2 regions of the Sutcliffiella sp. NC1 genome follow, and region 1 is predicted to be linked to the other one. Evidence: a T-box and tRNA genes for the amino acid it is inferred to sense, from the RefSeq annotation. Region 1 holds a T-box; the other holds one or more tRNA genes.

Region 1 (18,142 bases):
GGCAATACATCGAAGAAAAAGCAAAAGAAATTTGTAAATTATATAACTATAAAGAAATTAGAACGCCAATGTTTGAGCATACGGAATTGTTTTTAAGAGGTGTAGGGGATACGACTGATATTGTTCAAAAGGAAATGTATTCTTTTGAAGATCGTGGTGGAAGAAGTATTACACTACGTCCAGAAGGTACTGCTTCTGCTGTTCGTTCTTTCGTAGAAAACAAATTATATGGCAATCCGCAACAACCTACGAAACTTTTTTATATCGGTCCAATGTTTCGTTATGAACGCCCACAAGCAGGCCGTTTTCGCCAATTCGTTCAGTTTGGTGTAGAGGCATTAGGAAGTAATGATCCAAGTATTGATGCGGAGGTTATCGCACTAGCAGTTGATTTATATAAAAGCTTAGGGCTGAAAAATTTAAAGGTAGTGATCAATAGCTTAGGTGATAAAGAAAGCCGTGATGCACACCGTCAAGCGTTAGTAAATCACTTTAAACCAAGAATTACTGAGTTTTGTGGGGACTGTCAGTCTCGATTAGAAAAAAATCCTTTACGTATTTTAGATTGTAAAAAAGATAGAGACCACGAGTTAATGGGTACTGCTCCATCCATCTTAGAATATTTAAGCGACGAATCAAAACAATATTTTGATAAAGTAGTAAAGTTTTTATCTGATTTAGGTATTCAATACGAAATTGATGCGAACTTAGTACGAGGCTTAGATTACTACTACCACACAGCTTTTGAAATCATGAGTACTTCTGAAGGCTTCGGTTCTATTACAACATTATGTGGTGGTGGACGCTATAACGGACTCGTTCAAGAAATTGGTGGACCTGAAACACCTGGTATCGGTTTCGCATTAAGTATTGAACGATTACTCTCAGCGATGGAAGCAGAAAATGTTTCATTTCCATTTGAAGATAAGATTGATTGCTACGTTGTGGCGTTAGGAGAAGAAGCGAAAGAAGCTAGTGTAAAAGTGCTCTACGATTTAAGAAAAGCTGGTATTGTAGCGGAAAAAGACTATCAAGATAAAAAGCTAAAAGCGCAATTTAAAGCAGCAGATCGTCTTCAAGCAAGTTACACAGTTGTTTTCGGCGATGATGAATTAAATAAAGGTGTAGTTTCAGTAAAAACGATGGAAACAGGTGAACAAGAAGAAGTATCCTTCAGTGAGCTTGTCACATATATATCGGAAAAGAAAAGTGGGGAGAGATAAAAATGCAAGGAAGAACATTTTATTGCGGCGAAGTTCCAGAAACATCGATTGGACAGCAAGTGGAATTAAAAGGTTGGGTTCAAAAGCGACGTGATTTAGGTGGGCTAATTTTCATTGACCTTCGCGACCGTACTGGTATCGTTCAAATTGTATTTAACCCGGATGTTTCTAAAGAAGCATTAACGATAGCGGAATCTGTCCGTAACGAATACGTACTTTATATCAAGGGAACAGTGTTAGCTCGTCAAGAGGGAACAATTAACCCTAATTTAAAAACAGGCAAAGTAGAAGTTGCAGCTGATGAGGTTCAAGTTTTAAATGCAGCCAAAAATCCACCTTTTGTTATCGATGATAAAAGTGATGTTAATGAAGATGTTCGATTAAAATATCGCTACTTAGATTTACGACGTCCAGTAATGTTTAATACATTAAAAATGCGTCATGAAGTAACAAAGTCTATTCGTGAATTTTTAAACGAAGAAGCGTTTATGGAAGTTGAAACCCCTATTTTAACGAAAAGTACACCAGAAGGAGCTCGAGACTATTTAGTGCCGAGCCGTGTGCATCCAGGTGAATTTTACGCATTGCCGCAATCTCCACAAATTTTTAAGCAGCTACTAATGGTATCTGGAGTAGAGAGATATTACCAAATCGCTCGTTGCTTCCGCGACGAAGATTTACGCGCTGATCGCCAGCCTGAATTTACTCAAGTCGATATTGAAACTTCTTTCTTATCACAAGAAGAAATCATTGGCATGATGGAAAGCATGATGATAAAAGTAATGAAAGAAACAAAAGGAGTCGATATTGAAACACCGCTTCCACGTATGACATATGACGAAGCAATGAGTCGCTACGGTTCCGACAAACCAGATACTCGCTTTGAAATGGAGCTTATCGACCTTTCTGAACAAGTGAAAAATAGTGGGTTCAAAGTATTTAGTGCTGCGGTTGCCAATGGTGGTCAAGTAAAAGCTATTAATGTAGTTGGTGGCGGTGCTAAATATTCTAGAAAAGATATTGACGCTTTAACAGAGTTTGTTAGTCGTTACGGTGCAAAAGGATTAGCTTGGATGAAAGTAGAAGAAGATGGATTGAAAGGTCCAATTGCAAAATTCTTTAACGAAGAAGAGCAATCAAGCTTTAAACAAACGTTACAGGCGAATGTAGGGGATTTACTACTTTTCGTTGCTGATAAAATAACAGTAGTCGCCGATGCGTTAGGAGCACTACGATTAAAGTTAGGGAAAGAGCTAGGGTTGATTGATGAGTCTAAATTTAACTTCCTTTGGGTAACTGATTGGCCGTTATTAGAATACGATGAAGAAGCTGGTCGCTACTTTGCAGCACATCATCCATTTACAATGCCAGTTAGGGAAGATTTAGAACTGCTTAATACTGACCCAGGCAAAGTTCGCGCACAAGCGTATGACTTAGTATTAAACGGATATGAGCTAGGTGGAGGATCACTTCGTATTTACGAGCGTGAAATTCAAGAACAAATGTTTAACGTATTAGGTTTTAGCCAAGAAGAGGCACAAGAACAGTTTGGCTTCCTACTAGAAGCATTTGAATACGGTACACCTCCACATGGTGGAATTGCTCTAGGTTTAGACAGACTAGTAATGTTACTCGCTGGTAGCACGAACTTACGTGATACGATTGCGTTCCCTAAAACAGCAAGCGCAAGCTGTCTATTAACGGAAGCGCCAAGTCCAGTAGCTACTAGTCAATTAACGGAACTATCGTTGTCGTTAAATGTAGAAAAAGAGTAAAATTTCCCATACGAACGTACCTTGCAGACGTTTTTTCTGTATGATATGATACAAACAACAAGTTATTCAAGTCCTGATGTGTTCGTCGTATAACCTATTGTTTTGACCGAACAATAGATTATACGGGAGCTCGGAGTTTTCAAAAGCTGCGTACATGCCTACCTACGAGTAGGACGTACAAATGCTTGAAACAGAGCACCCACCTGCTTGTAGCGGGTTCAAAACGAAGGCATCGACGACGGCACTATTGGGACTTGCATACATACGACTACTAACACATGATTTGGAGATAGAATCATGTGTTTTTTTATTTTCATAACATTACTAATAAATTGGAGTGAGCAAGATGAAAATTAATCATTTATTATTTTCAGTCTCTAATTTAAATACATCGATTACTTTTTATGAACAAGTTTTTCGAGCAAAGCTACTTGTAAAAGGAAATGAATATAAGGAAGCTAAACCACATATGAAATTTTATGATGAAAAGAACTAAAAAAATCCTATCGGCATACTTACATTTAATAAAAAGTATGTTATATTCATTTTCGGGAACAATTCAAACATAGATATGAAATTTGGAGTTGAGGATATTTTATGTTACATCAGTTTTCTCGTAATGAATTAGCAATAGGTAAAGAAGGAGTAGAAATATTAAAAAACAGTACAGTTGCTGTTTTAGGTATCGGCGGAGTTGGGTCATTCTCTGCTGAAGCACTAGCACGTTCCGGTGTTGGCCGTTTAATATTAGTAGATAAGGACGATGTCGATATTACAAATGTCAATCGTCAAGTTATTGCTTTATTGTCAACAGTTGGGCAGCCGAAAGCTGATTTAATGAAGGCGCGTATTGCAGATATAAACCCAGAATGTGAAGTTATTTCGTTAAAAATGTTCTACACAGAGGAAACGTATGAAGACTTTTTTAACTATAAACCTGATTTTGTTATTGATGCATCAGATACTATTTCGTACAAAATTCATTTAATGAAAGAGTGTTTGAAACGAAAGATCCCGATTATTTCTAGTATGGGAGCTGCCAATAAGATGGATCCTACTCGTTTCCAAGTTGCAGATATTTCAAAAACACATACAGATCCAATCGCAAAGGTTATTCGTGTTCGTCTTCGAAAAGAAGGAATTAAAAAAGGAATTAAAGTAGTGTTTTCCGATGAGAAGCCAATTGTTACCCGTGAAGATATAAATGAAACAGTTGGAAAAAAGGATGCACCAATTCGTAAAGCAAAAATGCCACCGTCCTCGAACGCATTTGTTCCGTCTGTTGCAGGACTTATTATGGCTGGACATGTCGTAACGGAATTACTTTCAGACGTGAAAATTCATCGTGTAGGCGAGCAATAAAAACAAGAAGGGAGGTTGCTAAATGCAACCTCCCAATTTTTTTAGACTAATTGCTTTGTACGAGTCAGAGCGGTGCGCCTCCGCTTTTGACAGTCTAGCTCTGGCGCATTGACCCTATCAAACTTCCCGTTCCATCCGTACGATAAGTCAACATCAACTCGCCTCTGGCTCCCAAAGCGTTTCCTTTATCTCCTACTGGAACAGTCCAGTTTGTACGGGTCAGAGCGATGCGCCTCCGCTTTTGTTATCGTCTAGCTCCGGGCGTTAGCGGCTAGCAAACTTCGCTTTCCTTCTGTACGATAAGTCAACATCAGCTCACTGACGTTCGCTGTGTTTCCTTTATCTCCGCCAGGAAAGCTCCAGTTTGTACGCCGCTGCCCAAACGCCCTCCGCTTTTGTATTTACATTACTTCGTCTTCTAGTACTGTTAGTTTTCTTGCGCGTTCCATTATTTTCACTAACATTTGGTAATCTTCTTGTATGACATCTTGCTGTTTTTCTAGTTTTTCTAGATGTTGCTGTAACTCCATATTTTTTTGTTGTAATGCTTGATTTTCTCTCTTTAATCTTTCATTTTCTAATTGCATCGTATCTTGATACGAAGACTCTTTTTGATAGGTTTGTAAAAATTGTATACAGTCGTCTAAAGTTAGTTGGTTAGTAACGGCGCTATATTTAACTGGAGCCACTTCTTCTGACAATTCAATCGTTAAAAGCGGTTCTTCTTTTTTCGGCCTCTTTATAGCACTATTAACTGCAGGAATTAATTCCACTTCCATAGAATTGGCGTCAGTTGATTGCTGAGATTTTTTCATTTTATCTAACGCACGCTTCTTTTCTTTTCGTTGTTTTTTGGCAACTGCAACAGCGTGTTCATATTTTTTACGAACTTCTGCATTCCAACGAAAACCACAAGCAGCAGATGTTCTGTTTAATTTATCTCCTACTTCTTCAAAGGCACCTAATTGTGTACCACCGTCACGTATATATCGTAATACTGTTTCTGCTAATAACAAATCTTCTTCATGAGACCATGCGTCTTGACGTACTTTCATTTTATGAAACTCCCTCCCAAAAACGGACAATTTTTTCAATAGTATTTCCAAATTGAAGGGAGAATATACGGAAATTTACATTTCTTTCGGAGCTTGGATTCCTAGTAGTCGTAAACCTTCCTCTAGAACAATTGTTACCGCTTGAACAAGTGCTAGACGACTTGCGATTTGTTCATCTTCCGTTAATACTTTCACATGACTATAATATTTATTAAATTCACGAGCAAGGTCTATCACATATTTAGCAACTTGGGAAGGTTCATAGTTTATGAAACTTTTTTCTATGACAGAAGGGAACTCTATTAATAGTTTCACAACATTCCAGCTATGTTCATCTTGTAAGCCAGTAAGAGCCGCCGCTTCTTTAAATGATGATCCTTTTCTTAATATCGAGCAAGCACGTGCATGAGTATATTGAACATAAGGTCCTGTTGAGCCTTCGAACTTTAACATTTCCTCTAACGAAAATTCAATATTGTTCATTCGTTCATTTTTTAAATCATGAAAAATGATAGCTCCAACGCCGACTATTTTTGCGACTTCTTCTTTTTCGGGAAGGGAAGGGTTTTTGGCTTCAATGCTTTTAGCTGCAAGTTCAATAGCATCGTTAATAACTTCCTCTAGTAAAACAATTTTCCCTTTACGAGTGGACATTTTTTTACCGTCTTTTAATATAAATCCAAACGGAACATGTACCATTTCATTAGCCCAATGGAACCCAAGCTTTTTTAACACGTTAAATATTTGTTGAAAATGTAGACTTTGTTCATGACCTACAACATAAACAGCTTTTTGGAAGCCGTAATGTTGTTGACGATAAAGCGCAGCCGTTAAGTCTCTCGTCGCATAAAGGGTTGCGCCGTCTGACTTTTTAATTAAACACGGAGGAAGGGAATATTCTTCTAACGAAACTACTTCTGCTCCATCAGAACTTTCTAGTAGATTTTTCTCTTGCAATAAATGAATTGTCTCTTCCATTTTGTCATTGTAAAAAGCTTCACCGTTATAAGAATCAAATTTAATTTGGAGAAGCTCGTAAATTTTGTTGAATTCCTTTAGCGATTCATTACGGAACCATTCCCAAAGATGAGTAGCTTCCTCATCATAGTCCTCAAGCTTTTTAAACCATAAGCGTCCTTCATCTTCTAAAGAAGTGTCTTTTTCTGCTTCTGAATGAAATTGAACATATAATTTTAGTAACTCTGTAATCGGGTTTTCTTTAACTGCCTGTTCATTTCCCCACTTTTCATAAGCTACAATTAGTTTACCGAACTGTGTACCCCAATCACCTAAATGGTTAATTCGAATTGGTGTATATCCACATTTTTCGGAAATGTTCGCAATCGCATTTCCGATAACAGTCGATCGTAAATGACCCATCGAAAATGGTTTCGCAATATTAGGTGATGATAAATCAATCGTAATGTTTTCCCCTTGACTTAGAGGCACTTTGCCGTAATTTTTTCCTTCTTTTAATACAGTCGTTAACACAGTTTTACTTACCTCTTGTTTATGTAAAAAAAAGTTAACGTATGGACCGTCAGCTACTATTTTTTCAAATAAAGGATGGTTCAATTTTTTGGCTAATGTTTTCGCAATTACGTTCGGAGCTTTTTTCAAATGCTTCGCAAGTGTAAACGAAGGAAAAGCAATATCGCCTTTATCTACATACTTTGGCTTTTCTATTAAACTTTCCACTTCATCAAGGGTTACGTATTGTTGAATGTGCGGATAAATTTGTTCTGCTACTAACTTTTTATACATCTTTTATAACCTCCATCTTTTTCATTCTTTTTTGATTTTACTCAACTGTTGTTGCTCGTTCATGTTCGAAGTAAATTTAAAGGACAACAAAAAAATCCCGCCTCTAAATATATAGAGACGAGATTCACCCGCGGTACCACTCTCATTGTTCATACGAACCAGCTTTATTTGTTAACGAGGTAAAATCCCCGGCTATCCATACTAAACTTCAAGATAGCTTCTCAGAAGTGCGCTTCCTTTTACAAGAGCTGTTAGGCTTCCACCATCCCTAACTCGCTATAAGCTTTTCAAGTAAAAGTACTCTCTTCCTCATCGAACAAAATATTTCATTTATTGTAAAAGATTTAGAAATAATTATCAATACTTTTTATTTTTTAATTCTTTCAATTTATGATAAACCGCATAATAATTTTTCTCTTGCCCATTTTGCTTCGGCACGAAATATTCTTTACTTTTTAATTTATCGGGTAAATATTGTTGATTGACCCAACCAGCATCGTAATCGTGAGGATATAAATAATCAATTCCTCTACCTAGATCTTTAGCCCCTTTATAGTGAGCATCTTTTAAATGTAGTGGTATATCGCCAACGTTACCACTTCGAACATCGGCAAGTGCTGCATCTAACGCTTTATAAGCAGAATTAGATTTAGGAGAGAGGCATAACTCTACAACCGCATTAGCTAAAGGAATTCTTGCTTCGGGGAAACCGACTCTTTCTGCTGCCTCTATTGCGGAAAGCGTCCGGGCTCCTGCTTGAGGACTCGCTAAACTAATATCTTCATAAGCGATAATAAGTAACCTTCTAGCAATACTAACAAGATCTCCTGCTTCGATTAATCGAGCTAAATAGTGAAGAGCAGCGTTCACATCACTACCTCGTATCGACTTTTGGAAGGCAGATAATACATCGTAATGTCCGTCACCATCTTTATCATGGTAGAAACTTTTCTTTTGTAAACATTCTTCTGCACTTTCGAGCGTTAAATGGATAACTCCGTCTTCGTCAGGTTCTGTAGATAAGACGGCTAGTTCTAAACCATTTAAAGCAGAGCGAACATCACCACCGCAGGAGAATGCAAAATGATTCATTGCTTCGTCTGTTACTTTTACATTATAGTTTCCTAACCCTCGTTCCTTATCTTGGAGAGCATAGTGTAGGACAGTTAGTATTTGTTCTGGTTCAAGTGGTTTTAGTTCGAAAATTTGACATCTGCTTCGTATGGCAGGGTTTATCGCATGGTACGGATTACTAGTCGTTGCTCCAATCATCGTAAGCAATCCACTCTCTAAATGAGGTAGTAAAAAGTCTTGTTTTCCTTTGTCCAATCTGTGAACCTCATCTAATATTAAAATGACTTTACCAGACATTTTTGCTTCTTCTACGACAATTTCCATATCTTTTTTGTTATGTACAACGGCATTTAACGTACGGTACTTATAATTTGTACTCCCAGCAATGGCCGTTGCGATGGAGGTTTTCCCAATTCCAGGTGGTCCATATAGAATCATAGAAGATAAGTGCTTAGCTTTTACCATTCTATTAATAATTTTCCCTTCTTGTACGAGATGCTCTTGTCCAACAATCTCCTCGATAGATCGAGGTCGCATGCGAAACGCTAACGGTTTATTATTCATCTATTTCACCTTCTTGCGGTTAATATTATTATTTTAATTGCTAATTAAATGGTATTTTCCATTTCTGTTTTTCTATATTCAATAAGTCAGCAGTGCTTGGGCAAAATAATTGATATTTGTCCTACATTCAATGTATCATATATTACTGTTTTATTAGAAATGTAATGTTCCTATAATTGTGCTATAATAACGGAGATTTCATATAAGTAACGGATGTTATTGAATATATATAAGTGAATTTAAGGGGTGTGGCTTTGTGAAAATCTCAACAAAAGGAAGATACGGCTTAACGATTATGATTGAACTAGCGAAAAACTTTGGTGAAGGACCATTATCTCTAAAATCGATTGCGCAAACTCATGATTTATCGGAGCATTATTTAGAACAATTAATAGCACCATTACGAAATGCTGGTTTAGTAAAAAGTATTCGTGGTGCATACGGCGGATATATTTTAGCGGACGAGCCATCTAATATAACAGCAGGAGATATAATTCGTGTACTAGAAGGACCTATTAGTCCGGTAGAAGTATTAGAGGATGAAGAGCCTGCAAAGCGTGAACTATGGATTCGTATTCGGGATGCTGTTAAAGATGTATTAGACAGCACAACGTTAGAAGACTTAGCAAATCATGATGGCGGAGATCAAGAAGCTTATATGTTCTACATTTAAAGCTCATAATGAATATAAAAGTACGTAGGAAAGGAGGTTTCACATATGGAACCTATTTATTTAGATCATGCAGCAACATCGCCTATGCATCCATTAGTTGTTGAAAGTATGGTGGAGGTAATGAATGACACGTTTGGTAACCCATCAAGCATTCATTCATTCGGTAGAAAAAGCCGTCATCTAGTGGATGAGGCGAGAAGTATTGCAGCGAGAAGTATAGGTGCCCAGGAAAATGAGATTGTTTTTACTAGCGGTGGAACGGAAGCGGACAATTTAGCGATTATCGGTGCCGCTAGAGCAAATGCAACACGAGGTAAACATATCATTACAACAACTGTTGAGCATCATGCTGTTTTACACGCGTGCGAACAACTGGAACGGGAAGGCTTTACCGTTACGTATTTACCCGTCAATGATAACGGGATAATTTCCATAACAGATTTAAAAAAGGCACTTACTAACGAAACGATTCTTGTGACGATCATGTACGGAAATAATGAGGTTGGTTCGATTCAGCCTATTCATGAAATAGGAGAGCTGTTAAAAGACCATCCTGCTTATTTTCATACAGATGCTGTCCAAGCGTTCGGTCTAGTAAATATAGATGTTCAAGATCTAAAAATTGATTTTCTTTCAATGTCCGGGCATAAAATTAATGGCCCTAAAGGTGTTGGCTTTTTATATGCTAGAGCCGGTATAAGCTTTTTACCACAAACGTTCGGTGGCGAGCAGGAACGAAAACGTCGCGCTGGAACAGAAAATGTACCAGGTATTGTAGGTTTAGCAAAAGCTATACAGCTTTCTATGAAAGAAAGTGAAGAGAAGCAAAAGCAATTTGAAAGCTTTAAGCAAGAAATGACACGGATTTGGAATGAAGAAGAACTTTCTTTTACTATAAATGGCAGTGAAAGTCACTCCCTACCACACGTGTTAAATGTACATTTTCCGGGAACAAATGTTGAGTCGATGTTAGTGAACTTAGACTTAGCGGGCATTTCAGTTTCTAGCGGGTCTGCATGTACGGCAGGGTCCATCGATCCTTCCCACGTATTAGTGGCAATGTTCGGTAGTGATTCAGAAAAAATAGCATCCTCCATTCGATTTAGTTTCGGTTACGGAAACGATATGGAGCAAATACAAAAAGCTGCAAAAGAAACCGCAAAAATAGTAAAAAGACTTTACAACAAGAAAGTAGGTGGAAACATTGGAAGAAAGAGCAAATAGTGATATTCGAGTTGTAATAGGAATGTCAGGAGGAGTAGATTCCTCTGTAGCCGCATACCTACTTAAACAACAAGGTTATGATGTAATCGGAATTTTTATGAAAAATTGGGATGACACCGATGAATTTGGAGTATGTACTGCAACAGAAGATTATAATGATGTAATCCGCGTTTGTAACCAAATTGGCATTCCGTACTATGCTGTTAATTTTGAAAAACAGTACTGGGATAAAGTATTCCAATATTTCCTAGATGAATATAAAGCAGGTAGAACGCCGAACCCAGATGTAATGTGTAATAAAGAAATAAAGTTTAAAGCATTTTTAGAGCATGCACTAGACCTAGGTGCGGACTATTTAGCAACAGGCCATTACGCGCAAGTAGAGTATCGTGATGGTGAATATAAAATGTTACGTGGTTTAGATGAAAATAAAGACCAAACATATTTCTTAAACCAATTAACACAAGAACAATTAAGTAAAGTTATGTTCCCAATCGGCACTATGGAAAAGAAAAGAGTGCGTGAAATTGCTCATGAAGCAGGTTTAGCTACTGCATCGAAAAAGGACAGTACAGGAATTTGCTTTATTGGAGAAAGAAACTTCAAAGAATTTTTAAGTGGCTATCTTCCAGCGCAACCTGGAAACATGTTAACGCTCGATGGTGAAGTAAAAGGGAAACATGACGGATTAATGTATTACACAATCGGTCAACGTCACGGTTTAGGAATTGGTGGTAGTGGTGACCCTTGGTTTGTAATAGGAAAAGACTTAGAAAAAAATGTCTTATATGTAGGACAAGGCTTCGATAATGAGCTGCTGTTTTCTGATCGCATTACTGCCACAAATATAAGCTGGGTTTCAGATGTTAAACCGACAGACGATATAAAATGTACGGCGAAATTCCGTTATCGTCAACAAGACAACGGTGTGACAGTAAGAAAGCTAGATGACGACAAAGTAGAAGTAATTTTTGACGAGCCAATTCGTGCGATTACTCCAGGACAAGCTGTTGTGTTTTACAATGGCGATGAGTGCCTTGGTGGAGCTACTATTGATGAAGTTTACAAAAATGGCGAAAAGCTTTGGTATGTAGGATAAATGATTGTAAGTAGAACTAAGAGTGGATAAACGTCCTTTGATTTCGAAACAGTAACGGACGCTATGAAAATAGAGGGGATGACGGGAAATTCCTAAGTGTCATCCTCTTTCTTTATGCTATAATGGAAAAAAATAATAATGAAAAATGGAATTTACATAGAGGTGCTATCATGAAGGACAATAATGCAATTGGCATTCAATACTTACAAGATGGAAAATATGAATTAGCGATTAAAGCATTTACGGAAGAAATTGAAAACAATCCGACTAATGCAGTTGCTTACGTGAACTTTGGAAATGTTTTAAATGCAGTTGGCGAAAAAGAAAAAGCGATGAATTTTTACAAAAAAGCACTACAGTTAGATGAGAAAATGGCCGCTGCTTACTATGCTTTAGGCAACAACTACTTTGAGCATGAAGATTGGCAACATGCGAAGGAAATGTTTGAAGCAGCTATGAAAAACGGTTTACAAAACGACGGAGATACGTTGTTTATGTTGGGGATGACTTTACTAAAGTTTGATCAACCAAAATTGGCACTTCCTTATTTTCAGCGAGCGGTAGAATTAAAACCAACCGATATGGAAGCACGTTTTCAATACGGATTATGCCTTGCTCAACAAGGGCTATTAGAAGAAGCAATTGAACAACTAGAAGAGGTTGTTAAGCATGACGATCAACACGCAGATGCTTTTTATAACTTAGGAGTTGCATACGCGTATACAGAAAACAAAGAAAAATCATTAGAAATGTTAGATAAAGCAATAGAAGTGCAACATGACCATATTTTGGCGGCACATGCGAAAAAAATTATTTTAGAAAACTAGTAAGACGGAGGGATAGAACATGCACCAAAACTCCCTTGATTTGTTTCAAGAAAATGAACTTTATATGAAAGGAACACATCTCGTTACAATCTTTCATAACGAGGATAATCTGTATTCGGTTGTTAGAATAAAGGTGAGCGAGACGAATGTTCCTTATGAGGAAAAAGAAGCAATTGTAACTGGATATTTCCCAAAAATTCATGAAGATGAAACGTATACTTTTTTTGGTGCATTAAAAGATCACCCTCGTTTTGGATTACAGTTTCATGTTGAGCATTTTCGTAAAGAATTACCGCAAACAAAACAGGGGGTTATCCAATATTTATCTAGTGACATATTTACCGGCATTGGGAAAAAGACTGCAGAAAATATAGTGAATGCTATAGGTGAAAATGCAATCTCAAAAATATTGGAAAACCCTTCTATTTTAGCTGAAGTTCCTAAGTTGTCTACTGAAAAGGCGAAAGATGTGTATAAAACATTAATGGAACATCAAGGCCTAGAAAGAGTAATGATTGCCCTTTCACAGCTTGGATTTGGACCGCAACTTACAATGAAAATTTATCAAACATATAAAGATGAAACACTCCAAATTATTCAAACGAATCCATATCAATTAGTAGAGGATGTGGAAGGAATTGGTTTTAGTCGTGCGGATGAGCTAGGAAAACAAATAGGTATTACTGGCACAGATCCAAGTCGTATTAGAGCTGGTTGTATGTATACGCTTGAACAAGTTTCACTTCAAGAAGGACATTGTTTCGTAACGAAGGAACAGTTAATGAAAAGTGTTTTTTCGTTACTAAATAGTTCCAAATCAGAAAAAGTAACATTAGACGACATTTCTCGGGAAATATTGCATGCGATAGAAGAGGGGAAAATAATGGGGGAAGATGAACGTATTTATCTACCTTCGTTATATTTCTCTGAAAAAGGGTTAGTAAAAAATATTAAGCGAATATTGGAGCAAACTCAGTATGAAGAGCAATTTCCTGAATCGGAATTTTTAAAATCACTTGGTCGGTTAGAAGAAAGATTAAAGGTTCAATATGCTCCTTCGCAGAAACAAGCAATACAAAAAGCGTTATTGTCCCCAATGATGCTATTGACTGGTGGACCAGGTACAGGTAAAACAACTGTTATAAAGGGTATAGTAGAGCTATATGCTGATTTACATGGTTGCTCGCTCGACCCAAAGGATTATGATAAAGATGATCCTTTTCCGATTCTTTTAGTAGCACCAACAGGACGTGCTTCTAAACGGATGAGTGAAGCAACAGGATTACCTTCCTTAACTATTCATCGCCTTCTCGGATGGAATGGCTCTGAAGGATTTCAATTTGATGAAGAAAATCCAGTTCCTGGTAAATTGTTAATCGTTGATGAAGTATCGATGGTAGATATTTGGCTTGCTCATCAGCTTTTTAAATCTTTACCGAACGATATTCAAGTTATCTTAGTTGGTGACGAAGATCAGTTACCTTCAGTTGGTCCCGGACAAGTTTTAAAAGATTTGTTAGCTTCAAAGGCAATTCCAACTGTTGCGTTAACTGACATATATCGTCAAGAAGATGGATCTTCCATTATTGACCTTGCACATGATATGAAAAACGGGATGATCCCACGAGATATCTCGACACCTAAAGTAGACCGTTCTTTTATAAAGTGTCAATCTGGACATATATTAGATGTTGTAAAGAAAGTGTGTGCCAACGCGATGAAAAAAGGATATACGGCACGTGATATTCAAGTGTTAGCACCGATGTACCGAGGTAACGCTGGAATCGATAAATTAAACGAGACTCTTCAAGAATTGTTTAATCCGAAGTCAGAGCAACGACGTGAAATAGCGTTTGGTAATGTAGTTTATCGGACAGGTGATAAAGTATTACAACTAGTTAATCAACCAGATAGTAATGTTTTTAATGGCGATATGGGAGAGATTGTTTCCATTTTTTATGCTAAAGAAAACACCGAAAAACAAGATATGGTGATCGTTTCTTTTGACGGAAACGAAGTAACGTATACGAAACAAGACTTGGGACAGATAACTCATGCATATTGTTGCTCTATTCATAAATCACAAGGAAGCGAATTTCCTATTGTCGTCCTCCCTGTTGTAAAGAGTTATTACCGAATGCTTCGTCGTAATTTACTTTACACTGCTGTGACACGTAGTAAACGATTTTTAATTCTTTGTGGAGAAGAAGAAGCGTTGCAAATTGGAGTGAATCGAACAGACGATCAACTTCGCCAAACTTCCTTAACGGAAAGACTAAAGAGTGATGCAACACATGCTCAATTAGAGGATGAAGATGATGAACTATTAAAAGAAGTGCCATTTGCAAAAGATGCATTAATTGGGATGGAAGGTATATCTCCATACGATTTCATGGAAAAATAAAAATAATTCAAAACTGACTTTGGACAAGTCAGTTTTTTTAAACCTTTAACATACCGATAAAAGTCAGATCCTAAACTATTACTTAAAGTTAATCTTTTACATGGAAATGGTTTTGCAGTATTTATGATAGCAGGCTTGCAAAAGATATAAATGTTCGAAAAGAGGTGGTTCCTTTTGCGAACATTTTCTAGAACAATTGGGATGCACGCGTTTGATTCAGAAACAGCTGTAACAGTAGGTCGAGTCGTTGACTTTTGCATCGAGGAACCTGGACAAATTAAAGGACTACTAATAAGTGGAAAAGGTTTATGGAAGCGAAATAAATTTCTTCCGTTCGAACACATTTCTTCATTTGGAGATACAGGGGTTATGATATGTGGCAACAACCTCATGTCGGTACAGAAAGAAGCAAGAGGCCAAGTTTTTTTCGACCATTTCCATGGTGTTAAAGGGAAAATGTTCCTTTCTGAAGAAGGCGATAAGCTTGGTTTATTAGATGACGTATATTTTGATGAAAAGCAGGGCACAATCGTAGGGTATGAAGTAACGGACGGTTTTTTTGCAGATATAACAGAAGGTAAGAAAATAATTCATTATCCTTCAGACCTCATAATTGGAAAAGATGCCGTCGTTGTTACCGTAACATCATAAACACGAGAGGTGTCTAATAAAGTGGAACTTGTTTGTCCTAATTGTAAAAGTAAAGACGTCGGCAAAATTGGTGTGAATCAATATTATTGTTGGGGCTGTTTTATTGAGCTTTCTGTTTCAAAAGGAATTGTGCATACTCATCAAGTGGAAGAAGATGGTACGCTAAGTTCACTGGATGATTTGTTTCATGAGGACGATCGCCGTATCAGTATGTAAAATTAAAAGGAGTGAGTCGCATGAACAGAGCTATGACTTCATTGTTACTAATTGGGTTAGGTGCAGCTGCAACTCAACTTGGGAAAAATGAGCAAGTTAAAGGATTTGTTGGAGATATGACTTCAACTCGTAATATGAAAAGAATGAGGAAGCAAATGAAACGTGTGTTTTCTTAATATATGAGAAGCCGTCCTAATTGGACGGCTTTTTCTTTTTTTGGTAAAAGCACGATTATCCTATTTTACGGACTGTAGTTTTGTTCCTCTGTTTGGGAAGAATAAAAGTGGTAATCTCCCTTCAACTCCTTAAACACTATAAAAATAATGTAAGCATACCGTACATAGTTTTATTTTTACACGAATAAGATTTCATAACAACCTTTGGAAAGGGGCTATCTGAATGGAATACGAGTTACGTTGTAAAGAAAGTGCGTACCCTTGTGAAGTGACAATTGATGAGGATAATTGGCGTTTTACAGTTCGTAAAGCTGATACTAGTGGAGAATACTTTAATTCTCCGGAAGAGTTAATTAGCTGGGTAGAATCCAATTGGAGTACGAAAGATTTTCATGACGAAGAGCAATTTTTAAAAATGCTTCAAGAAATAAAAAGCTATTACGCAAGATGAACGGTTTTCTATTAATATAAGACATTTGGAATAAGATGTGTTGGAGGGAGATTACGGTGGTAAAAACAAGGGAAGATTTACTTGCAAGTGACACGAAAAATGTTTGGCATTCTATGAAGCCATTCCAACCAAATAGCACAGTGGTAATGAAGGAAGCGTCTGGTGCATGGGTAACAGATATTGATGGAAAAAGATATTTAGATGCAATGTCAGGCTTATGGTGCGTGAATGCGGGGTACGGCAGAACAGAGTTAGCAGAAGCAGCATACAGTCAATTAAAGGAGTTAGCCTATTATCCTTTAACGCAGAGTCACATCCCCGCGATTAAGTTAGCAGAAAAATTAAATGAATGGTTAGGGAATGAATACGTATTTTTCTTCAGTAATAGTGGTTCTGAGGCAAATGAGACGGCGTTTAAAATCGCTAGACAATATCATTTGCAAAAGGGAGAGAATAATCGATATAAAATTGTATCACGATATCGCTCCTATCACGGAAACACTCTCGGTGCGATGGCAGCCACTGGCCAAGCGCAAAGGAAATATAAATACGAACCGTTAGCAACGGGTTTTCTTCATGTCCCACCTCCAGATACATATCGAGTGGAGGAAGGAAATGGGGAGCTCTTAAAGTCTGTGCAAGCAATTGACGATGCAATGACTTGGGAGCTTAGTGAAACGATTGCAGCAATGATAATGGAACCAATCATAACGGGTGGGGGTATTTTAACTCCTCCAGAAAATTATTTACAACAAGTGAAAAAAACATGTGAAAAGCACGGTGCACTACTAATTGTAGATGAAGTAATTTGTGGCTTTGGTCGAACAGGGAAGCCGTTCGGATTTATGAACTATGGTGTAAGGCCAGATATAATTACAATGGCAAAAGGAATTACGAGTGGTTATATGCCGCTTGCTGCTACAGCTGTTAAAAAGGAAATTTATGAAGCGTTTAAAGGTTCGGAGGAATATGACTATTTTCGTCACGTTAATACGTTTGGTGGAAGTCCAGCCTCTTGCGCCGTTGCATTAAAAAATTTAGAGATTTTCGAACGAGAAAATTTAGTTGAACGTTCCGCACAAAAAGGGAAACAATTATTATCGGAGCTAAAGCAACGACTAAGCGATCATCCTTTTGTTGGAGATATTAGAGGAAAAGGATTGCTCATTGGTATTGAGCTAGTTTCCGATAAACAAACAAAAACACCGTTAGATGTTGAAAGAGTCAATAAAGTTGTAACTCGCTGCAAAGAAAAGGGAGTATTAATCGGAAAAAATGGTGCCACTGTAGCAGGTTACAATAACGTAATTGCCCTAGCACCCCCTCTAAACTTAACGGATGACGATTTGACCAAAATTATTGAAACAGTTTCAGCTAGTTTTGTGAATTTATAGGTAGAAGAGGCAGAGGCTGAGACAAAACTAAAATAATCATGATGAAAAACGAACAATCGCCAAACTAGCGAAGTATATTTCCGGAGCGGGTTATTTCCGCTCTACTTTTTTTGTTCGTTTTTTACTTTGATAAAAAATAGTTATGTCCCAACCTTCTATTTTTAAGCCTTTATTTCTTCTTTCCCCTCGTTCTGTATAAATTTAGCAATC
Region 2 (11,744 bases), 1.6 Mb from region 1:
GATATGATTGACTCTTTTATTGCGAAAGTATTAGGTGACGTTATAAGTATGTCCAAATTAATGGGAGCCCAAGTTGTTCTTACTGGTATTCAGCCTGCAGTAGCTATTACTCTAGTAGAATTGGGCATTCATTTAGATGAAGTGTTAACAGCGCTTGATCTAGAAAAAGGTTTGGAGAAATTACAACAGGAATTGGAGGATTAGAAAGATGACTGTCCAATCCTGTGTTACGATTAGAAATGAGTGGGATATAGTAGCGGCTCGTCAAATGGGTAGAAATGTGGCGAAAGAAATGGGCTTTGGTACGGTTGACCAGGCGAGAATTACTACTGCTATTTCCGAGTTAGCGCGAAATATTTATTTATATGCGGGAACAGGTCAAGTTTGTTTAGAAGCAGTGACGGAATATAATAAAACGGGGCTGCGTATTATTGCGCAAGATAACGGCCCAGGAATTGTTAATATTAGGCAAGTGATGGAAGATGGATATTCCACTTCTGGGGGGCTTGGAGCGGGGCTTCCTGGTGTTAAGCGGTTAATGGATAACTTTCAAATTGACTCTAATGTTGGAGAAGGTACTCGAATCGAGGCGGTGAAATGGGTTCGATAATCTAGGAGGTAGACTTATGAAGCTACAAGGCTTTGAAAAGACATATAAAGAGATTCTATCTGCTTATTTACGAGACCAATCGGAGGAAATCTTATATAGAGGTCAAGAATTTAGTAGAAAATTATTAGCTGAAAAGATTTCTCCGGATGAAATAATTAGTGTACATAAATCGATGCTACAAAATCTTTCACCTGAAATAGCAGATGATATACTTCATTCGTTAGATTTTTTATTAGAAGTAATGATAGGGTACGGAATAGCATATCGTGGTCATCAAAGTTTAATAGATAGACAGCAAGAATTGCAAACGGAAATTGATATAGCAGCAAGAGTGCAGCAGACAATATTAGAGACGAAAATCCCTAATTTACCTGAGGTGGAAATTGGTGTAGTTAGTGTTCCTGCTAAAAAGATGAGTGGTGACTATTTTCACTTTTTACAAGACGATCATTCTTTCGGTGTTGCAATTGCAGATGTTATAGGAAAAGGGATACCAGCAGCAATGTGCATGTCGATGATTAAGTATGCAATGGACAGTGTATCTGATACTAGTAAAGATCCTGTTTATATACTAAGCAACTTAAATAGAGTGGTTGAACAAAATATTGATGCAAGTATGTTTATTACGATGTTTTATGGAATGTATGACTTAAATGACCATCTATTTACGTATTCATCTGCGGGGCATGAACCACCTTTGTATTACGATTCGGATACAAGTGAGTTTGTTGAAATTGAGGCAAGAGGTATTGTGCTAGGTGTAGACCCAAAGGCTAAGTATGTTCAATATGAAAAACAAATCCAAAAGAACGATATGGTAGTGCTGTATTCGGATGGTGTTACGGAGTGTAGAACGGAAGATGGATTTATTGAAATTGACCTTATTACTCAAATGATTCAGGAAAGTATTGATGAACATCCTCAACAAATAGCGGAAACAGTATTTAAAAAGTTAGAGAAATTACAACACTTTTCATTACGTGATGATTTTACACTAATCATTTTAAAAAGAAGTGTTTAATATGAGTAAAAACGGGTATTAAAACAGTAGTGAGTGTGCTAGTCTCGAAAACAATGGGTAGTAATATCCTTTTATACAATAGATAACTATTTTTTAATGGGGTGAGCTGATGAATATGGATATCCAGATTAATGCAGAAAACGAACAAACGACCGTTTTCTTAACTGGTGAAATAGATGCTTTTACTGTTCCGAAAATTAAGGAAAGTGTAAGTCCTATATTACATGACTTTAATGGCAAAATTGTGTTTGATTTATCTGAAGTTAGTTATATGGACAGTACTGGTTTAGGTATGTTTGTAGGTTTTTTTAAATTAGTTAAAGAAAACGAGGGAGAGTTCGTGCTGACAGGTTTATCTTCTCGTTTAAAAAGATTATTTGATATAACAGGCTTAGCTGGAATTATGAAAGTAAAATAAGTTCAAGGTGGTGCAGAAAAAGATGAATCGCACGTACGATTATATTGAGATGGTATACCCAGCTAAACCAGAATACGTGGGAGTCATTCGGTTATCCCTCTCTGGAATCGCAAATCGCATGGGATTTTCCTATGATGAAATAGAAGATATGAAAATCGCAATAAGTGAAGCTTGTACGAATGTAGTGGACCACGCTTATCAGGGGGAAGAAAGTGGGAATATCCGTATCGGATTCGGTGTCTATGCTAATCGTCTAGAGTTAGTTGTTGCGGATAATGGCCAAAGCTTTAATTTTGAAGAAATCAAAAATGAACTTGGTCCAATCTCGAAATCCCACCCTGTGGAAACTTTGCCTGAAGGAGGTTTAGGACTATTCCTAATCGAAACGCTAATGGACACCGTCAAAGTGCACAATAATCAAGGCGTAACGGTGTTTATGACAAAGTATCTACAAGGAGAGCAGGTGGAATGGGATGAAGAAAAAGTCTCAGCCCAATAAACTAGATGTTGACCAGCTACTACTCCAATATCAACAAAATGAATGTAAAGAGGCCCAATTACAATTAGTGGAGCACTATAAACCGCTTGTGGAATCGCTTGCTAGGAAATATTCAAAAGGTAAAGCGTTCCATGAAGATTTATCCCAAGTTGGTATGATAGGGCTTCTAGGGGCGATGAAGCGTTATGATGCGAGTTTTGGAAGAAGTTTTGAAGCATTTGCAGTTCCTACTATTATTGGAGAAATAAAAAGGTTCCTGCGAGATAAAACTTGGAGCGTACATGTGCCCAGAAGAATTAAAGAGATTGGTCCCCGTATAAAAGTAGCGGTTGAGGAGTTAACGACAAAATTCCAAAGGTCGCCGAAAGTAATAGAGATAGCTGAGTTTTTAGAGGTTTCAGAAGAAGAAGTGCTAGAAGCTATGGAGATGGGGCAAAACTATCAAACGCTATCGGTTGATAACGCGATTGAAGCGGATTCTGACGGTAGTACAGTAACGATATTGGATGTAGTTGGCTCAACAGAAGATGGATATGAAAAAGTAGACCACCGACTGTTACTTAAGAAAGCCTTTTTTGTTCTATCGGAAAGAGAACGTCAAATTATTGAATGTATCTTTTTTGAAAACTTAAGTCAAAAAGAAACGGGTGATCGCCTCGGTATTTCCCAAATGCACGTTTCTAGACTACAGAGGAAAGCTTTAGAAAAACTGAAAAAGGCAATAGGGAAAGAACAATTAGATTCGGAGATTTTAACATGATCGAACAACTAACACATCGTCATGTACAAGTGAGTGCATATCAAAATGCGAAGAATGGTAAATATTATTGTGGAGATAGTTACTACATTAACGCAACGAATGACTTTTTCATATGTGTAGTAGCTGATGGGCTTGGTAGTGGTGAGTATGCCTACGAATCATCTAAATCTGTAGTTGAAGTGGCGAGGGAATATGAAAACGAAAATGTCGCCACTATTATGGAAGAATGTAATAAAAGTTTGCGATTAAAAAGAGGAGCGGCTGTCTCTATACTTAAAGTGTATTACGAACAGGAAAGGCTGGAATACAGCTGTATCGGAAATATTCGCTTTTTTTTATATCCTCCTGATGAAAAATTAATATATCCGTTACCGGTGAAAGGATACTTGTCCGGTAAACCATTGAAAATGAAAACACATTCTTATGTTTACGAGGCAGGTACAAGATTCTTTATATACTCTGATGGAATTGAAATTCCTTCTGTTCGAAATTACTTAAAAGGAATGTTACCACCTTCCTTACTGATGAAACTAGTAAAGTATCACTCAAATGAAGGGGAAGATGACGTAACGATAATATCAGGGGAATTTTTATAGTGGCTAACGACTTGTTAGCCTTTTTCTTCGTTTTATGAAACTATAAATTTTTATTGTTACATCTAGGACAAGCAGCAATCATGATTATGATAAATTAACATTTAAGGGCAATGTTTGTATCTATATGCTCTTTTGTTGTTTTAGAAAGATTTTGATATGATGAATATAGAAGGATTGACTAGGAGGTTAGTAGGTTGGAATGGAATGAAAAAGAACAGCAATTGTTGCAAAAGCTATCTCATGATATACAAATTCCAAAAGGGCAAGTAAAAAAAGTCATTGAATTGATTGAGGAAGGCAATACAGTCCCTTTTATAGCCAGATATAGAAAAGAACAAACGGGTTCGTTAGATGAAGTGCAAATTCGAAATATTTTTGAGAAATGGCAGTACTTGCAAAATATTGAGAAAAGAAAAGAAGAAGTACTTCGTCTTATAGAAGAGCAAGGGAAGCTGACGCAAGAGTTAAAAAGTCAAATAATGAAAGCGGACAAGCTTCAGCAAGTAGAAGACCTATACAGACCTTATAAACAGAAACGAAGAACGAAAGCGACTGTAGCAAAAGAAAAAGGATTAGAGCCTTTCGCCAATTGGTTACTTACATTTCCTCTAAATGTAAAGGTGGAAGAAGAAGCTTCTAAATTCCTTTCAGAAGAAAAAGAAGTGAGAGAAGTTGAAGAAGTTATCCAAGGAGCAAAAGACATTATCGCGGAAGTTGTCTCAGATGATGCTTCTTTCCGTCAATGGATTCGTGATATTACTTTTAAACAAGGTGTTATTACCTCATCAGTAAAAGATGAAGAAAAAGATGAGCGTGGAGTATATACCATTTATTATGAATATGAAGAACCAGTGGGCAAAATTTTACCTCACCGCATTTTAGCTTTAAATCGCGGCGAAAAAGAAGAGATATTAAAAGTTTCGATAAAGGCTCCTGTTGATAAAATACATACTTTTTTAGAAAAGCGAGTCGTCAAAACTTCAAGTTCTCCGGCTACAATCATTGTGAAGGAAGCAATGGAGGATAGTTATAAAAGGTTAATTGAACCAGCAATTGAGCGAGAAATTAGAAAAGAGTTAACGGAAAAAGGGGAAGAGCAGGCGATACATATATTTTCCGAAAACTTAAGAAAACTTCTGTTGCAACCACCATTAAAAGACAAGGTTGTACTTGGTGTAGACCCTGCCTATCGGACAGGATGTAAACTTGCTGTTGTTGATGCAACTGGAAAGTTACTGCATATAGGAGTTGTTTATCCGCATGCACCCGTAAATAAACGTCAACAAGCAAAAGATGAAATGATAAAAGTAATAACAAAATATAATGTCGAAGTAATTGCGGTAGGAAATGGTACGGCATCGAGAGAAACAGAACAGCTTGTTGCAGAGGTGTTAAAAGATAATGGACTATCCACTTTCTACTTAATTGTAAATGAAGCAGGAGCAAGTGTTTATTCTGCTTCGGAATTGGCCCGTGAAGAGTTCCCTGACCTACAAGTAGAGGAAAGAAGTGCAGCTTCGATCGCTCGTAGACTTCAAGACCCTTTAGCTGAATTAGTAAAAATTGATCCGAAATCAGTTGGGGTTGGTCAATATCAGCATGATGTAACACAAAAACGATTAGCAGAGTCGTTAAACTTTGTCGTCGAAACGGTTGTTAACCAAGTTGGTGTGAATGTTAATACCGCATCTACCTCGCTATTGCAATATGTATCTGGATTATCTAAAACGGTCGCAACGAATATTGTAAAAAAGCGTGAGGAACTAGGACGTTTTACGAGTAGATCAGAATTGAAAGGGATTCCTCGCTTAGGAGCTAAGACTTTTGAGCAATGTATTGGGTTCCTACGAGTAATCGATGGGAAAAATCCACTCGATCGCACGAGCATTCACCCTGAAAGCTACAGTGCGACAAAAACATTATTGGATAAACTGAATTTGTCGGTCAGTGACATAGGAACGGAACAATTACAAGCTGCGATAAAAGAGTTAGATGTAAAACAAATGGCGGAAGAATTAGAAATTGGTGAAGTAACGTTACGAGATATAATGGAATCTCTAGTACGACCAGAAAGAGATCCGAGGGATGATATGCCTAAACCGATATTAAAACAAGATGTACTTCAATTAGAAGATTTATTACCTGGCATGGAGCTTGAAGGCACGGTAAGAAACGTCGTAGATTTTGGTGCTTTTGTCGATATCGGTGTTAAACAGGATGGTTTAGTGCATATTTCCAAACTTAGTAATCAATATGTTAAGCATCCGCTAGATGTTGTTTCGGTAGGAGATATTGTTACTGTATGGGTAGAAGATGTGGATGTGAAAAAAGGCCGAGTAGCTCTAACTATGTTACAACCAGAACTACAAACGGTTTAAATAGAGAAGAAGACTAGTTCGTCTAGTCTTCTTTTATATCTGTTGTGTTTTGTTTTTCATAATAAAAATACCAACATTGATTTAAAAGCTTTATTTGATATCGATTTTTTTCTTTGTAGGCACGTTGCATTTGTTTCATAAACCATGTAGGCATATGCATACCACCTTTATCTTTTTTTAAGGTATTATCATACTATGCATTTTATTACGTATTGGTTCGAGTGAGGGATTGTTATGGATGATCAAAAAGTACAGATGTTAGTAGAAGAACTTTCATTGGAATACTTCCAAAGGCCGTTCGTAAATAGAGCTTACTTTAATCATCGGCTGCGAACAACAGGTGGAAGGTACTTAACGCATACAAACGACATAGAATTAAACATAAAGTATTATGAAGAGTTCGGACTGGATGAACTCATTGGAATAATAAAACATGAACTTTGCCATTATCATTTGCATATTCAAGGAAAAGGCTATCAACATAGGGATCAAGATTTCAAAGTACTTCTAAAAAAAGTGGGGGCACCAAGGTTTTGCCAACCGATAGAAGGGTTGAAGCAAAAGCGTACAACTGGCAGCTATCGACACTATGAATGTACTGGCTGTGGATTACAATATAGAAGGAGAAGAAAGGTTGATATTAACCGTTACGTATGCGGGAAGTGTAAAGGGAGATTACAAGAAAAATAAAATATTGACTTCTGTTTTCAGATGTGATAAATTATCAAGGTCGCTTCTCACAAAAGCTAAGGCACTTCGGAAAATTAGGAAAAATTCCTATCTTGAATAGCCTTGACATTTTAAAGAAGTGAAAGTAAAATAAAACTTGTCCGACTCATAATGTTTTGGACAAATGGTTCACTATTCCACCATAGCTCAGCGGTAGAGAAACGAGCAATTGCTTCGATGAGATTACTGCGAGTTGTACTCGGCGAGCCGCTACTTGATTAGGCTTCCTGAGACGAGGACATTCGGCTTAACTGAAATCGTTTCTCGTAAAAGTAAATATAATTATTATTCCACCATAGCTCAGCGGTAGAGCAACGAGCAATTGCTTCGATGAGATTACTGCGAGTTGTACTCGGCGAGCCGCTACTTGATTAGGCTTCCTGAGACGAGGACATTCGGCTTAACTGAAATCGTTTCTCGTAAAAGTAAATATAATTATTATTCCACCATAGCTCAGCGGTAGAGCAACGAGCAATTGCTTCGATGAAATTACTGCGAGTTGTACTCGGCGAGCCGCTGCTTGATTAGGCTTCCTGAGACGAGGACATTCGGTTCAACTAAAACCGTTTCTCGTAAAAGTAAACATAATTATTATTCCACCATAGCTCAGCGGTAGAGCATTCGGCTGTTAACCGAAGGGTCGTAGGTTCGAATCCTACTGGTGGAGCCATACGGAGAAGTACTCAAGTGGCTGAAGAGGCGCCCCTGCTAAGGGTGTAGGTCGTGTAAGCGGCGCGAGGGTTCAAATCCCTCCTTCTCCGCCATCATATGTTTGGCCCGTTGGTCAAGCGGTTAAGACACCGCCCTTTCACGGCGGTAACACGGGTTCGAATCCCGTACGGGTCATATTAAGGAAAATGGGATGCAGAACAAAAGTTTTGCCTCCCATTTCTATCCCTAAAGAAGTTTTTGTGTTTTAGGGGTCCCGTCATGTAGTGGTGAGAAATAATTCAACGAATACGCTAAAGGTTGCCCCAACGCATTCAACTTCTCAGAACTACCAGAAGAGGAAGCGACAGTCCGGTAAAACGGTTTGGAAGCGTGGAATTGTGACCTATTTTATCGTCGCGGGGTGGAGCAGTCCGGTAGCTCGTCGGGCTCATAACCCGAAGGTCGTAGGTTCAAATCCTGCCCCCGCAACCAATCTTTATTTAAAAAATTTATTATAACAAGAGGTCCCGTGGTGTAGCGGTTAACATGCCTGCCTGTCACGCAGGAGATCGCGGGTTCGATTCCCGTCGGGACCGCCACTATAATATTTATGGGCTATAGCCAAGCGGTAAGGCAACGGACTTTGACTCCGTCATGCGTTGGTTCGAATCCAGCTAGCCCAGCCAACTTATAAAAGCGGGTGTGGCGGAATTGGCAGACGCGCTAGACTTAGGATCTAGTGTCTTTGACGTGGGGGTTCGAGTCCCTTCACCCGCACCATCGTATTTTTGAGCGGTCGTGGCGGAATGGCAGACGCGCTAGGTTGAGGGCCTAGTGGGAGGTAATCCCGTGGAAGTTCGAGTCTTCTCGACCGCATCGAAAGAAATAAAATAAAAAAAGTGTTGACTTAGTAAAAACGAAATGATATTATAGATAAGTCGCTAAAACGAGCGCCCGTAGCTCAATTGGATAGAGCGTTTGACTACGGATCAAAAGGTTAGGGGTTCGAGTCCTCTCGGGCGCGCCATTATTTTTAAAATAGTAGACGGGAAGTAGCTCAGCTTGGTAGAGCACTTGGTTTGGGACCAAGGGGTCGCAGGTTCAAATCCTGTCTTCCCGATTTGAAATATAATTTAGCGGGTGTAGTTTAATGGTAAAACCTCAGCCTTCCAAGCTGATGTCGTGGGTTCGATTCCCATCACCCGCTCCAATAAAATGTTCTTTGAAAACTAAACAAAACAATAGCGTGCAAGTCGGTTTTTAAAATCGACAAAACAATAAATTGACGATAAGTCAGCAACATTTTGAGCAATCAAATACTCTACGGAGAGTTTGATCCTGGCTCAGGACGAACGCTGGCGGCGTGCCTAATACATGCAAGTCGAGCGAACTTCTTTAGAGCTTGCTTTAAAGAAGTTAGCGGCGGACGGGTGAGTAACACGTGGGCAACCTGCCTGTAAGACTGGGATAACTTCGGGAAACCGGAGCTAATACCGGATAATATATAGTACCTCCTGGTACTATATTGAAAGTTGGTTTCGGCTAACACTTACAGATGGGCCCGCGGCGCATTAGCTAGTTGGTGAGGTAACGGCTCACCAAGGCAACGATGCGTAGCCGACCTGAGAGGGTGATCGGCCACACTGGGACTGAGACACGGCCCAGACTCCTACGGGAGGCAGCAGTAGGGAATCTTCCACAATGGACGAAAGTCTGATGGAGCAACGCCGCGTGAGCGATGAAGGCCTTCGGGTCGTAAAGCTCTGTTGTTAGGGAAGAACAAGTGCGAGAGTAACTGCTCGCACCTTGACGGTACCTAACCAGAAAGCCACGGCTAACTACGTGCCAGCAGCCGCGGTAATACGTAGGTGGCAAGCGTTGTCCGGAATTATTGGGCGTAAAGCGCGCGCAGGCGGTTTCTTAAGTCTGATGTGAAAGCCCACGGCTCAACCGTGGAGGGTCATTGGAAACTGGGAGACTTGAGTGCAGAAGAGGAGAGTGGAATTCCACGTGTAGCGGTGAAATGCGTAGAGATGTGGAGGAACACCAGTGGCGAAGGCGACTCTCTGGTCTGTAACTGACGCTGAGGCGCGAAAGCGTGGGGAGCAAACAGGATTAGATACCCTGGTAGTCCACGCCGTAAACGATGAGTGCTAAGTGTTAGAGGGTTTCCGCCCTTTAGTGCTGCAGCTAACGCATTAAGCACTCCGCCTGGGGAGTACGGTCGCAAGACTGAAACTCAAAGGAATTGACGGGGGCCCGCACAAGCGGTGGAGCATGTGGTTTAATTCGAAGCAACGCGAAGAACCTTACCAGGTCTTGACATCCTCTGCCACCTCTAGAGATAGAGCGTTCCCCTTCGGGGGACAGAGTGACAGGTGGTGCATGGTTGTCGTCAGCTCGTGTCGTGAGATGTTGGGTTAAGTCCCGCAACGAGCGCAACCCTTGTTCTTAGTTGCCAGCATTTAGTTGGGCACTCTAAGGAGACTGCCGGTGACAAACCGGAGGAAGGTGGGGATGACGTCAAATCATCATGCCCCTTATGACCTGGGCTACACACGTGCTACAATGGACGGTACAAAGGGCAGCAAAACCGCGAGGTCGAGCCAATCCCATAAAACCGTTCTCAGTTCGGATTGTAGGCTGCAACTCGCCTACATGAAGCCGGAATCGCTAGTAATCGCGGATCAGCATGCCGCGGTGAATACGTTCCCGGGCCTTGTACACACCGCCCGTCACACCACGAGAGTTTGTAACACCCGAAGTCGGTGGGGTAACCTTTTGGAGCCAGCCGCCTAAGGTGGGACAGATGATTGGGGTGAAGTCGTAACAAGGTAGCCGTATCGGAAGGTGCGGCTGGATCACCTCCTTTCTAAGGAAAATCACGCTCATTGTTTTGTTTAGTTTTGAGAGATCATTCTCTCTATTAATATTGCGCTTGCGTCTGCAAGTGAAATCCACGATGATGGATTCCTTAAGCAGCAAGAGTAGCATGAAGGTTAAGCTACGAAGCTAATCACGATGTGATTGAAGTCAGTAGCCATGTTCTTTGAAAACTAGATAATATAAGTAATCAAGATACATTCACAAGTATCGTTCATCTTAGTAATTTTCTAATGATAACAATTCGCTGTTATCAACGAAACCTAATTTTAGGTTGAATACTAAGACAAATTAGAAGCGAGCAGGTCGAGGAAGCGACTGAGCGAGCGCCGGAGTGTACAAAAGCGTACATGAGGACGTGAGCGAAGGAAGCTGACGAAGAGATGCGACGCTTATCATTTGTCGACGGTTAAGTTATTAAGGGCGCACGGTGGATGCCTTGGCACTAGGAGCCGATGAAGGACGGGACTAACACCGATATGCTTTGGGGAGCTGTAAGTAAGCTTTGATCCAGAGATTTCCGAATGGGGAAACCCACTGCTCGTAATGGAGTAGTATCCTTACCTGAATACATAGGGTATGGAAGGCAGACCCGGGGAACTGAAACATCTAAGTACCCGGAGGAAGAGAAAGCAAACGCGATTTCCTGAGTAGCGGCGAGCGAAACGGAATTAGCCCAAACCAAGAGGCTTGCCTCTTGGGGTTGTAGGACACTCTATACGGAGTTACAAAAGAACGGGGTAAACGAAGCGACCTGGAAAGGTCTGTCATAGAAGGTAAAAACCCTGTAGTTGAAACCTCGTTCTCTCTTGAGTGGATCCTGAGTACGGCGGGACACGAGAAATCCCGTCGGAAGCTGGGAGGACCATCTCCCAAGGCTAAATACTCCCTAGTGACCGATAGTGAACCAGTACCGTGAGGGAAAGGTGAAAAGCACCCCGGAAGGGGAGTGAAAAGATCCTGAAACCGTGTGCCTACAAGTAGTTAGAGCCCGTTAATGGGTGATAGCGTGCCTTTTGTAGAATGAACCGGCGAGTTACGATTACGTGCAAGGTTAAGTTGATGAGACGGAGCCGTAGCGAAAGCGAGTCTGAATAGGGCGTCATAGTACGTGGTCGTAGACCCGAAACCAGGTGATCTACCCATGTCCAGGGTGAAGTTCAGGTAACACTGAATGGAGGCCCGAACCCACGCACGTT

The links. The T-box of region 1 lies ahead of argS (arginine--tRNA ligase). A T-box ahead of a tRNA ligase gene usually reads a tRNA of that ligase, here a tRNA-Arg.
Region 2: it has a tRNA-Arg gene. The T-box ahead of argS (arginine--tRNA ligase) is inferred to sense a tRNA for this amino acid. The anticodon was not compared.

The regions. Positions count from the first base shown of each region.
Region 1 is NZ_CP115153.1:3,568,441-3,586,582, reverse strand. It holds gene hisS (histidine--tRNA ligase) at 1-1,223, shown strand, start outside; gene aspS (aspartate--tRNA ligase) at 1,226-2,998, shown strand; RNA gene ssrS (6S RNA) at 3,066-3,256, shown strand; partial or broken gene O1A01_RS18805 (VOC family protein) at 3,345-3,446, shown strand; gene O1A01_RS18800 (tRNA threonylcarbamoyladenosine dehydratase) at 3,596-4,360, shown strand; gene O1A01_RS18795 (RsfA family transcriptional regulator) at 4,762-5,415, opposite strand; gene argS (arginine--tRNA ligase) at 5,491-7,179, opposite strand; T-box leader at 7,290-7,501, opposite strand; gene O1A01_RS18785 (replication-associated recombination protein A) at 7,537-8,817, opposite strand; gene cymR (cysteine metabolism transcriptional regulator CymR) at 9,074-9,490, shown strand; gene O1A01_RS18775 (cysteine desulfurase family protein) at 9,536-10,714, shown strand; gene mnmA (tRNA 2-thiouridine(34) synthase MnmA) at 10,737-11,813, shown strand; gene O1A01_RS18765 (tetratricopeptide repeat protein) at 11,984-12,640, shown strand; gene recD2 (SF1B family DNA helicase RecD2) at 12,660-15,044, shown strand; gene O1A01_RS18755 (PRC-barrel domain-containing protein) at 15,219-15,695, shown strand; gene O1A01_RS18750 (hypothetical protein) at 15,717-15,911, shown strand; gene O1A01_RS18745 (YrzQ family protein) at 15,932-16,087, shown strand; gene O1A01_RS18740 (hypothetical protein) at 16,311-16,538, shown strand; gene O1A01_RS18735 (aspartate aminotransferase family protein) at 16,574-17,932, shown strand.
Region 2 is NZ_CP115153.1:245,478-257,221, forward strand. It holds gene O1A01_RS01305 (STAS domain-containing protein) at 1-204, shown strand, start outside; gene O1A01_RS01310 (anti-sigma regulatory factor) at 209-610, shown strand; gene O1A01_RS01315 (PP2C family protein-serine/threonine phosphatase) at 627-1,631, shown strand; gene O1A01_RS01320 (STAS domain-containing protein) at 1,741-2,049, shown strand; gene rsbW (anti-sigma B factor RsbW) at 2,072-2,548, shown strand; gene sigB (RNA polymerase sigma factor SigB) at 2,523-3,308, shown strand; gene O1A01_RS01335 (PP2C family serine/threonine-protein phosphatase) at 3,305-3,904, shown strand; gene O1A01_RS01340 (Tex family protein) at 4,099-6,282, shown strand; gene cmpA (cortex morphogenetic protein CmpA) at 6,305-6,436, opposite strand; gene O1A01_RS01350 (SprT family protein) at 6,517-6,972, shown strand; tRNA gene O1A01_RS01355 (tRNA-Asn) at 7,607-7,681, shown strand; tRNA gene O1A01_RS01360 (tRNA-Ser) at 7,685-7,775, shown strand; tRNA gene O1A01_RS01365 (tRNA-Glu) at 7,786-7,857, shown strand; tRNA gene O1A01_RS01370 (tRNA-Met) at 8,078-8,154, shown strand; tRNA gene O1A01_RS01375 (tRNA-Asp) at 8,186-8,261, shown strand; tRNA gene O1A01_RS01380 (tRNA-Gln) at 8,274-8,348, shown strand; tRNA gene O1A01_RS01385 (tRNA-Leu) at 8,359-8,442, shown strand; tRNA gene O1A01_RS01390 (tRNA-Leu) at 8,455-8,538, shown strand; tRNA gene O1A01_RS01395 (tRNA-Arg) at 8,613-8,689, shown strand; tRNA gene O1A01_RS01400 (tRNA-Pro) at 8,709-8,782, shown strand; tRNA gene O1A01_RS01405 (tRNA-Gly) at 8,799-8,872, shown strand; rRNA gene O1A01_RS01410 (16S ribosomal RNA) at 8,983-10,534, shown strand; rRNA gene O1A01_RS01415 (23S ribosomal RNA) at 10,953-11,744, shown strand, end outside.